DNA from 2 places in the Streptomyces sp. NPDC002104 genome. Region 2 is predicted to be linked to the other one. Evidence: riboswitches for the same ligand, from Rfam matches in the RefSeq annotation. Region 2 holds a riboswitch; the other holds the start of a gene.

Region 1 (4,205 bases), on a different contig from region 2:
GCCGAGATCGGGCCGACGCCCGTCTCCGGACCGGCCGTCGGCTGGAGCGGGTGGTTCGGGAGGTACGGGGCCAGGTGCGCCCGGACACCGACCGGGCCGACGCCCGGGCCGCCGCCGCCGTGCGGGATGCAGAAGGTCTTGTGCAGGTTCAGGTGCGAGACGTCGCCGCCGAAGTGACCCGGCTTGGCCAGGCCCACCAGGGCGTTGAGGTTGGCGCCGTCCACGTAGACCTGGCCGCCGGCGTCGTGCACCTGGGCGCAGATGTCGGCGACGTGCTCCTCGAACACACCGTGCGTGGAGGGGTACGTGATCATCAGCACGGCGAGCTCGTCGCGGTACTGCTCGATCTTCGCGCGCAGGTCGTCCGCGTCCACCTCGCCGTCGTCGGCGGTCTTGACGACGACCACCTTCATGCCGGCCATCACGGCGCTCGCGGCGTTGGTGCCGTGCGCGGAGGACGGGATGAGACAGACGGTGCGCTGCTCGTCGCCGTTCGCCCGGTGGTAGGCGCGGACGGCCAGCAGGCCGGCGAGCTCGCCCTGGGAGCCGGCGTTCGGCTGAATGGAGACCTTGTCGTAGCCGGTGACCTCGCAGAGACGTTCCTCCAGCTCAGTGATGAGCGTGAGGTACCCCTCGGCCTGCTCGACCGGGGCGAACGGGTGCAACTGGCCGAATTCGGGCCAGGTGACCGACTCCATCTCGGTGGTCGCGTTGAGCTTCATGGTGCAGGAGCCCAGCGGGATCATGCCGCGGTCCAGCGCGTAGTCCTTGTCGGAGAGCTTGCGCAGGTAGCGCAGCATCGCCGTCTCGGACCGGTGCTGGTGGAAGACCGGGTGCGTCAGGTACTCGTCCGTACGCAGCAGCCCCTCGGGCAGCGCGTCGGCGGTGTCGGCGTCCAGCGCCTCGATGTCCGCGGTGACGCCGAAGGCGGCCCAGACGGCCTCGACGTCGGCGCGCAGGGTCGTCTCGTCGCAGGCCATGGAGACGAGGTCGCCGTCGACCTGGAAGAGGTTGACGCCACCCTCGCGGGCGGCGGCCACGACCTCGGCGACCCGGCCCGGAACCCGCACGGTCAGGGTGTCGAAGTACGAGCCGTGCACGACCTCGACACCGCCGGCCTTCAGGCCCGCGGCCAGCAGGTTGGCGTAGCGGTGGGTGCGGCGGGCGATCGTCCGCAGCCCGTCCGGGCCGTGGTAGACGGCGTACATGCCGGCCATGACGGCGAGGAGCACCTGCGCGGTGCAGATGTTGCTGGTGGCCTTCTCGCGGCGGATGTGCTGCTCACGGGTCTGCAGCGCGAGGCGGTAGGCCTTGTTGCCGTCCGCGTCCACGGAGACGCCGACGAGGCGGCCGGGCAGCGAGCGGGCGTGCTTGGCCTGGACGGCCATGTAGCCGGCGTGCGGTCCGCCGAAGCCCATCGGGACGCCGAAGCGCTGGGTGGTGCCGACGGCGATGTCCGCGCCGAGCTCGCCCGGGGAGGTCAGCAGGGTCAGGGCGAGCAGGTCCGCGGAGACGGCGACGATGGCGCCGAGACCGTGCGCCTGCTCGATGACCGGCTTGATCTCCCGCACGGCGCCGGAGGCGCCGGGGTACTGCAGGAGCACGCCGTAGACGCCGCGCTCGGCGATCTCAGCCGGAATCCCCTCGCTGAGATCGGCGACGACGACCTCGATGCCGATCGGCTCGGCGCGGGTCTGGATCACCGCGATGGTCTGCGGCAGCGCGTCGGCGTCGACGAGGAAGACGTTGCCCTTGGCCTTGCCCACGCGGCGGGCCAGGGTCATGGCCTCGGCGGCGGCGGTGCCCTCGTCGAGCAGCGACGCGCCGGAGGTCGGCAGACCGGTCAGTTCGGCGACCACGGTCTGGAAGTTCAGCAGGGCTTCGAGGCGGCCCTGGGAGATCTCCGGCTGGTACGGCGTGTACGCCGTGTACCAGGCCGGGTTCTCCATGACGTTGCGCAGGATCACGGGCGGCGTGAAGGTGCCGTAGTACCCCAGTCCGATCATGGACGAGAGGACCTGATTGCGGTCGGCGAGCTCACGCAGCTCGGCGAGCACCTCGGCCTCGGTCCGCGCCTCGGGCAGGTTCAGCGCGGCGGTGGTCTTGATCACATCCGGCACCGCGGCGGCGGTGAGCTCGTCCAGCGAGCCGTAGCCCACATGGGCGAGCATCTTCGCCTGCGCCTCGGCGTCCGGGCCGATGTGGCGCTGCTCGAAGGGGATGCCTCGCTCCAGCTGGGAGAGCGGAATGCGGTTGGCGGTCATGTACGGAGGCCTCCTGGTCGTACGACCTGCGAGGGGCACCACGGCGCGGGCACCCGGACGGCCTCCCCCTCTGTCATCACAACCTGAGAGCTTCACCGGGCCACGCGGGGATCGCCCACGAGATCCGGCTTTCACCGTCGGTGAGGAGAGGGACCGGCACTGCGCGCCCGGTACCCGCCCCTGCTTTCCAGAGTGGCCTCACCACGTGCGGTACGTATGCCTGAGAGATTCCGGGGAGGATTTGCTCCTTCGGCGCCTCCGACTCACTCTTTCGGAGGACTCTCCCGCACAGGGTCAACAGCCATCACCCAGCCTACCAGCGAGGATCTGGGCACCTCCCTCGAGTGGCCCCCTCTCCGGAAATGCACTTTTGTAGTCATTACGGAGGAGTTGCGCCCAATGGAGGGACCGGACCGTGCAGACCGACATCGATCCCCGCAGCCTGATCGGCCGCAAGGCGTTCGACCGCAATGGCACCAAGATCGGCACCGTCGACGAGGTCTACCTCGACGATGCCACGGGCGTCCCGGAATGGGCCGCCGTACGCACCGGCCTCTTCAGCCGGGACGCCTTCGTCCCGCTGGAGCCCAGCGAGATGGTGGGCGACACCCTGCACGTGCCCTTCGAACGCTCCCTCATCAGGGACGCCCCCGACTTCGGCGTCGGCCGCCACCTCTCCCCCGAACAGGAGCTGCAGCTCTACCACCACTACGGCCTGGACCTGGCCCTCCCGTCCGACTTCCACCACGACTTCGGCCACACGTCCCCCGACCCCCAATAGCCCGCCCCGATCCGGACCGCACCGCCCCGCACCACCGGGCCTCCCCCACCGGAACCCCACTCTCCGGACGCCCCCGGGTACAGCGGCAGCCCCGGCACGGTCCGCTGCCGGGGCACACCCGCGTACGCACCGGAACACCACACCGGCCCGGCACAGTCCCTCGCCGGACGCACCCTCGCGCGTACGCACCAGACCACGACGCCCCGGCAGTCCGCTGCCGGGGCACACCTGCGCGCGCACCCGAGCACCACGCCGGCCCGGCACAGTCCCTTGCCGGACGCACCCTCGCGCATAAGCGCCAGAACACCACGACGGCCCGGCAGTCCGCTGCCGGGACACACCTGCGCGCGCACCCGAGCACCACGCCAGCCCGGCACAGTCCAATGCCGGGGCACACCTGCGTACGCACCCGCGCACCACGACGGCCCGGCACAGTCCCTTGCCGAGCGCACCCTCGCGTGCACGCCACGGCGGCCCGGCACAGTCCGCTGCCGGGGCACACCTGCGCGCGTAAACCAGAGCACCACGGCGCCCCGGCACGGTTCGCTGCCGAGGTGCACCTTTATGCGCACGCACGCGAAACCACGGCAGTGCGCCGGGGCACGGCACCGCTGGGCCAGCGGTGGCCGGACCGGAACGGGCCTCAAGACGCCCGACTCGCTGCTTCCTGGTCTCGGCTCCCGCTCCCGGCGCCCGCTCCCCGCCGACCAGCCCGGGCAGCGGGTCACCCCTCGCCGCGCAGCCGGGCACATGCCGGCACAGCAGCCTGAAGCGACCTCTCAGGCTCGCTCCGGAGCAGTCGAACCCCCGACCCCCATGGCCTGGTCCCCGACCAGCGGCATCGGATCGGACGGCTCCAGCTCAGGATCGTCCACCAGGAACGTCCGGACCCGGCCCGGCTGGGATCCGGGCTGCTCGAACCGTACGGTCACCCGCCCGACGCCACTGCCCTGCACCCACCCCGGCCCGTACACCGCATGCCGCACATCGCTCCCGGCCGGCCACCGCCGCTGAACCACCCCTTCAACGCCCCCCGGCACCACGCCGCCCCCAGCCCCCTCCCCTTGCCGCACCCCCGGCCCCTGACCCGGCTCCGGATCGCGCCCCAGTTCCCGCCCTTGGCCCTGGCTCGCGCCCTGCCCCGGACCCTCGCCCTGGCT
Region 2 (4,205 bases):
GCCGGTGCGGCACAGTTCGGCGACGGCCTGCGGGGGCAGCGGCACGCCGACGGATCCCTCCGGGTTGACCGCGACGCCGAGCTGCGGGGGCAGGCCCCGGGCGAAGTCCGCGGCGGGGGCGACGGCGAAGTCCATGCCGGGGCCGACGCAGGCGCGGAACTGCTCCTCGGAGCTGTAGACGGGCACGTAGGCGGCGCCGTCGATGTCCATCGTGGGCAGGCTCAGGCTGTTCACCCCGCCCGGCAGCGGGATCCACAGATCGCTCCGCCCGAGGACCTCCAGGATCCGCCCCCCGGCGTCCGCCTGTCCGAGCGCCGCCCCGAGCACCTGCTCCAGCTCGTTACCCGGCCACATGTACGTCTCCACTCGCTTGCCTTGGTCTCGGCCCGGGGTTCCCGGCCCGAGCGTCCCGAGATTAACGGGCGCCTGCGACACCCCCGCCGGGGGCCGCCCGCACGGCGGCCCGGACTGCCTTCCTCGTACGGCTTCCTCGTACGGCGCCCCCGCGTGCCCGTACGAACCGCGCCGCTAGCGGAAGCCGATCGACGTCAGCCGCGACGCCGCCGGGCGGTCCAGCAGGGTCACCGACGCGCAGCCGGCCGGCGGGCGGCCCGCCTCGGCCTCGCGCAGCAGCCGGGCCACGGCGCCGCGGTGCCGGGCGAAGGCGTACGCCGACACCCCCCGGCCCCGCGCGGCCTGCCCGGCCCGGGCCTCCTCGGGGGTGGTGTCCAGCAGCACCAGGTGCAGCACGCGGCCGCGCCGCCGGGCCGCGGAGGCCAGCAGCGCCCGGACCCAGCTCTGCGTACCGCAGTCGTGGACGACGGCCGGGGCCCCGGAGCGCAGCACCCGCCACAGGCCCCAGTAGTGGGCGATCCGGACCGCGGGCCGGTACACCGCGTAGGGCAGGGCGGCCGGCATCCGGCGCTCCCACCGCTCGCGGGCGTCCTGGGAGTCGATGCCGCCGCCCTCCGCGGCCCGCTTGATCAGGGTGCTCTTGCCGCCGCCGGGCAGTCCGGAGACCACCACGACGTCCCCCGCGGCGAACCGGAGCCGCCGGGGGCCCTCGGCCCCGCGCAGGTCCCGTACCGCCCCGGGCTCCGCCGGCGTCCCCGCCGCCGGATCCCGTACGGCCCCGCGCTGCGGCGGCACGCCGGCCACCGCGTCCTCGACGGCCGCGGTGCCCGTCGCCGCCAGTACTCCGAATCTCCGCACAGTGCTCGCCTCCCCTCCCCCGCCCCGGGCCGCCCGGACCCGTTCCCCCTGAGTGTAAAGAGACGGTAATCCGGGGCCCCCGGTTCCGCTCCGGGCCCGCTCCGGCTCCGTTCCCCGCCCGCTCCCGGTCCGCCCCACCTGCCGCCCCCCTCCCCCATTCGGCCGCACCTCGTGCAATGATGTGCGCCATCTGGACACCTAACTGCATACCGGCCGCTTGAATCCGCGCGGGAGAGTCCCGGCACGCCGCAAGGCGGTGCCCGGGCGCCGAAGGAGCAAGTACCTCCCTTGAATCTCTCAGGCCCCGTACCGCGTGGATGAGGCAGATCTGAAAAGCGAGCCGCGCAGGCGCCCCTGAGGGCCCCGGCGACGGTTCCACCCAAGGTGCAAGTCGATGGCCTCCCCTGGAAGCGGGGAACTCTCGGCGAACCTCTCAGGTTCCGATGACAGATGGGGAGGAACTCCTCCTCGTCATGTCATGCCCTGGGACCCGGGAGCCACACCCATGAGCACTGCCCCCCGCCTGACCGCCCTCGATGCGCTGCACCGTTCCCTCGGTGCGACCATGACCGATTTCGCGGGCTGGGACATGCCCCTGCGGTACGGGAGCGAGCGCGACGAGCACAACGCCGTCCGCACCAGCGCCGGACTCTTCGACCTCTCCCACATGGGCGAGATCACCCTGACCGGCCCGGAGGCCGTCAAGGTCCTGGACTACGCGCTGGTCGGCAACATCTCCACCGTCGGCGTCGGCCGTGCCCGCTACACGCACATCTGCCAGGAGGACGGCGGGATCCTCGACGACCTGATCGTCTACCGCCTGGGCGAGACCGAGTTCATGGTCGTCGCGAACGCCTCCAACGCGCAGGTGGTCCTGGACGCGATCACCGAGCGCGCCGCCGGCTTCGACGCCGAGGTCCGCGACGACCGCGACGCGTACGCGCTGCTCGCGGTGCAGGGTCCGCAGTCCCCCGGCATCCTCGCCTCCCTCACCGACGCCGACCTGGACGGGCTGAAGTACTACGCCGGCCTGCCCGGCACGGTCGCCGGGGTGCCCGCGCTGATCGCGCGTACCGGCTACACCGGTGAGGACGGCTTCGAGCTGTTCGTCTCGCCCGAGCACGCCGTGGAGCTGTGGCAGGCGCTGACCAAGGCGGGCGAGGGCGTCGGCCTGGTCCCGGCCGGCCTGTCCTGCCGCGACACCCTGCGCCTGGAAGCGGGCATGCCGCTGTACGGGCACGAGCTGACCACCTCCCTCACCCCGTTCGACGCGGGTCTGGGCCGGGTCGTGAAGTTCGAGAAGGAGGGCGACTTCGTCGGCCGCGCCGCCCTGGAGGCCGCCGCCGAGCGCGCCGCCTCCAAGGCGCCGCGCAAGCTGGTCGGCCTGATCGCCGAGGGCCGCCGCGTTCCGCGCGCCGGCTTCGCCGTGACCTTCGACGGCCAGGTCGTCGGCGAGGTCACCTCGGGCGCCCCGTCACCGACGCTGGGCAAGCCGATCGCGATGGCCTACGTCGACGCGGCGCACGCCGCGCCCGGCACCTCCGGCGTCGGCGTGGACATTCGCGGTACGCATGAGGCGTACGAGGTCGTGGCCCTGCCGTTCTACAAGCGGCAGAAGTAGCCCCGTACCGCACTCGTACCGCGCCTGACCGCCGGCCGGGGCTTCGCGCCGGTCCCGCACGACCACCGTTCGTATCCACTCCCCCGCATCCAGGAGAATCAGGTCATGAGCAACCCCCAGCAGCTGCGTTTCAGCAAGGAGCACGAGTGGCTGTCGGACGCCGTCGACGGCGTCTCGACGGTCGGCATCACGGAGTTCGCGGCCAACGCGCTCGGTGACGTCGTCTACGCCCAGCTTCCCGCCGTCGGCGACACCGTGACCGCGGGCGAGACCTGCGGCGAGCTGGAGTCGACCAAGTCGGTCAGCGACCTGTACTCCCCCGTCACCGGCGAGATCACCGAGTTCAACCAGGACGTCGTCGACGACCCGGCGCTCGTGAACTCGGCTCCGTTCGAGGGCGGCTGGCTCTTCAAGGTACGCGTCACGGAGGAGCCGGCCGACCTGCTCTCCGAGGACGAGTACGCCAAGCTCACCGCCGGCAACTGACCCAGGGAACCCTGATGTCTGTACTGAACACTCCCCTCCACGAGCTCGACCCGGACGTCGCCGCCGCCGTCGACGCCGAACTCGTGCGCCAGCAGTCCACCCTGGAAATGATCGCGTCGGAGAACTTCGCTCCGGTCGCCGTCATGGAGGCCCAGGGCTCGGTCCTGACCAACAAGTACGCCGAGGGCTACCCCGGCCGCCGCTACTACGGCGGCTGTGAGCACGTCGACGTGGTCGAGCAGATCGCGATCGACCGCATCAAGGCGCTCTTCGGCGCCGAGGCCGCGAACGTGCAGCCCCACTCGGGCGCGCAGGCCAACGCGGCCGCGATGTTCGCGCTGATCAAGCCGGGCGACACGATCATGGGCCTGAACCTGGCCCACGGCGGTCACCTGACCCACGGCATGAAGATCAACTTCTCCGGCAAGCTCTACAACGTGGTCCCGTACCACGTCGACGAGACCGGCGAGGTCGACATGGCCGAGGTCGAGCGCCTCGCCAAGGAGTCCAAGCCGCAGCTGATCGTCGCGGGCTGGTCCGCCTACCCGCGCCAGCTCGACTTCGCCGCCTTCCGCCGCATCGCGGACGAGGTCGGCGCGTACCTGATGGTCGACATGGCGCACTTCGCCGGCCTGGTCGCCGCGGGTCTGCACCCGAACCCGGTGCCGCACGCCCACGTCGTCACCACCACCACGCACAAGACCCTCGGCGGTCCGCGCGGCGGTGTCATCCTGTCGACGCAGGAGCTGGCCAAGAAGATCAACTCCGCGGTCTTCCCGGGTCAGCAGGGCGGCCCGCTGGAGCACGTGATCGCGGCCAAGGCCGTCTCCTTCCTCGTGGCGGCCTCGCCCGAGTTCAAGGAGCGCCAGGAGCGCACCCTGGAGGG

The links. Region 2 has a riboswitch for glycine ahead of gcvT (glycine cleavage system aminomethyltransferase GcvT). Riboswitches for the same ligand answer to the same signal wherever they lie in the genome.
Region 1: another riboswitch for glycine. It lies ahead of gcvP (aminomethyl-transferring glycine dehydrogenase); the one in region 2 lies ahead of gcvT (glycine cleavage system aminomethyltransferase GcvT).

Annotation. Positions count from the first base shown of each region.
Region 1 covers NZ_JBSFDF010000076.1:11,261-15,465, reverse strand. The annotation lists gene gcvP (aminomethyl-transferring glycine dehydrogenase) at 1-2,264, opposite strand, end outside; glycine riboswitch at 2,463-2,561, opposite strand; gene ACWCP2_RS35815 (PRC-barrel domain-containing protein) at 2,680-3,045, shown strand; gene ACWCP2_RS35810 (DNA polymerase IV) at 3,825-4,205, opposite strand, start outside.
Region 2 covers NZ_JBSFDF010000028.1:36,161-40,365, reverse strand. The annotation lists gene ACWCP2_RS23045 (enhanced serine sensitivity protein SseB) at 1-354, opposite strand, end outside; gene ACWCP2_RS23040 (AAA family ATPase) at 529-1,212, opposite strand; glycine riboswitch at 1,431-1,534, shown strand; gene gcvT (glycine cleavage system aminomethyltransferase GcvT) at 1,718-2,833, shown strand; gene gcvH (glycine cleavage system protein GcvH) at 2,939-3,319, shown strand; gene glyA (serine hydroxymethyltransferase) at 3,334-4,205, shown strand, end outside.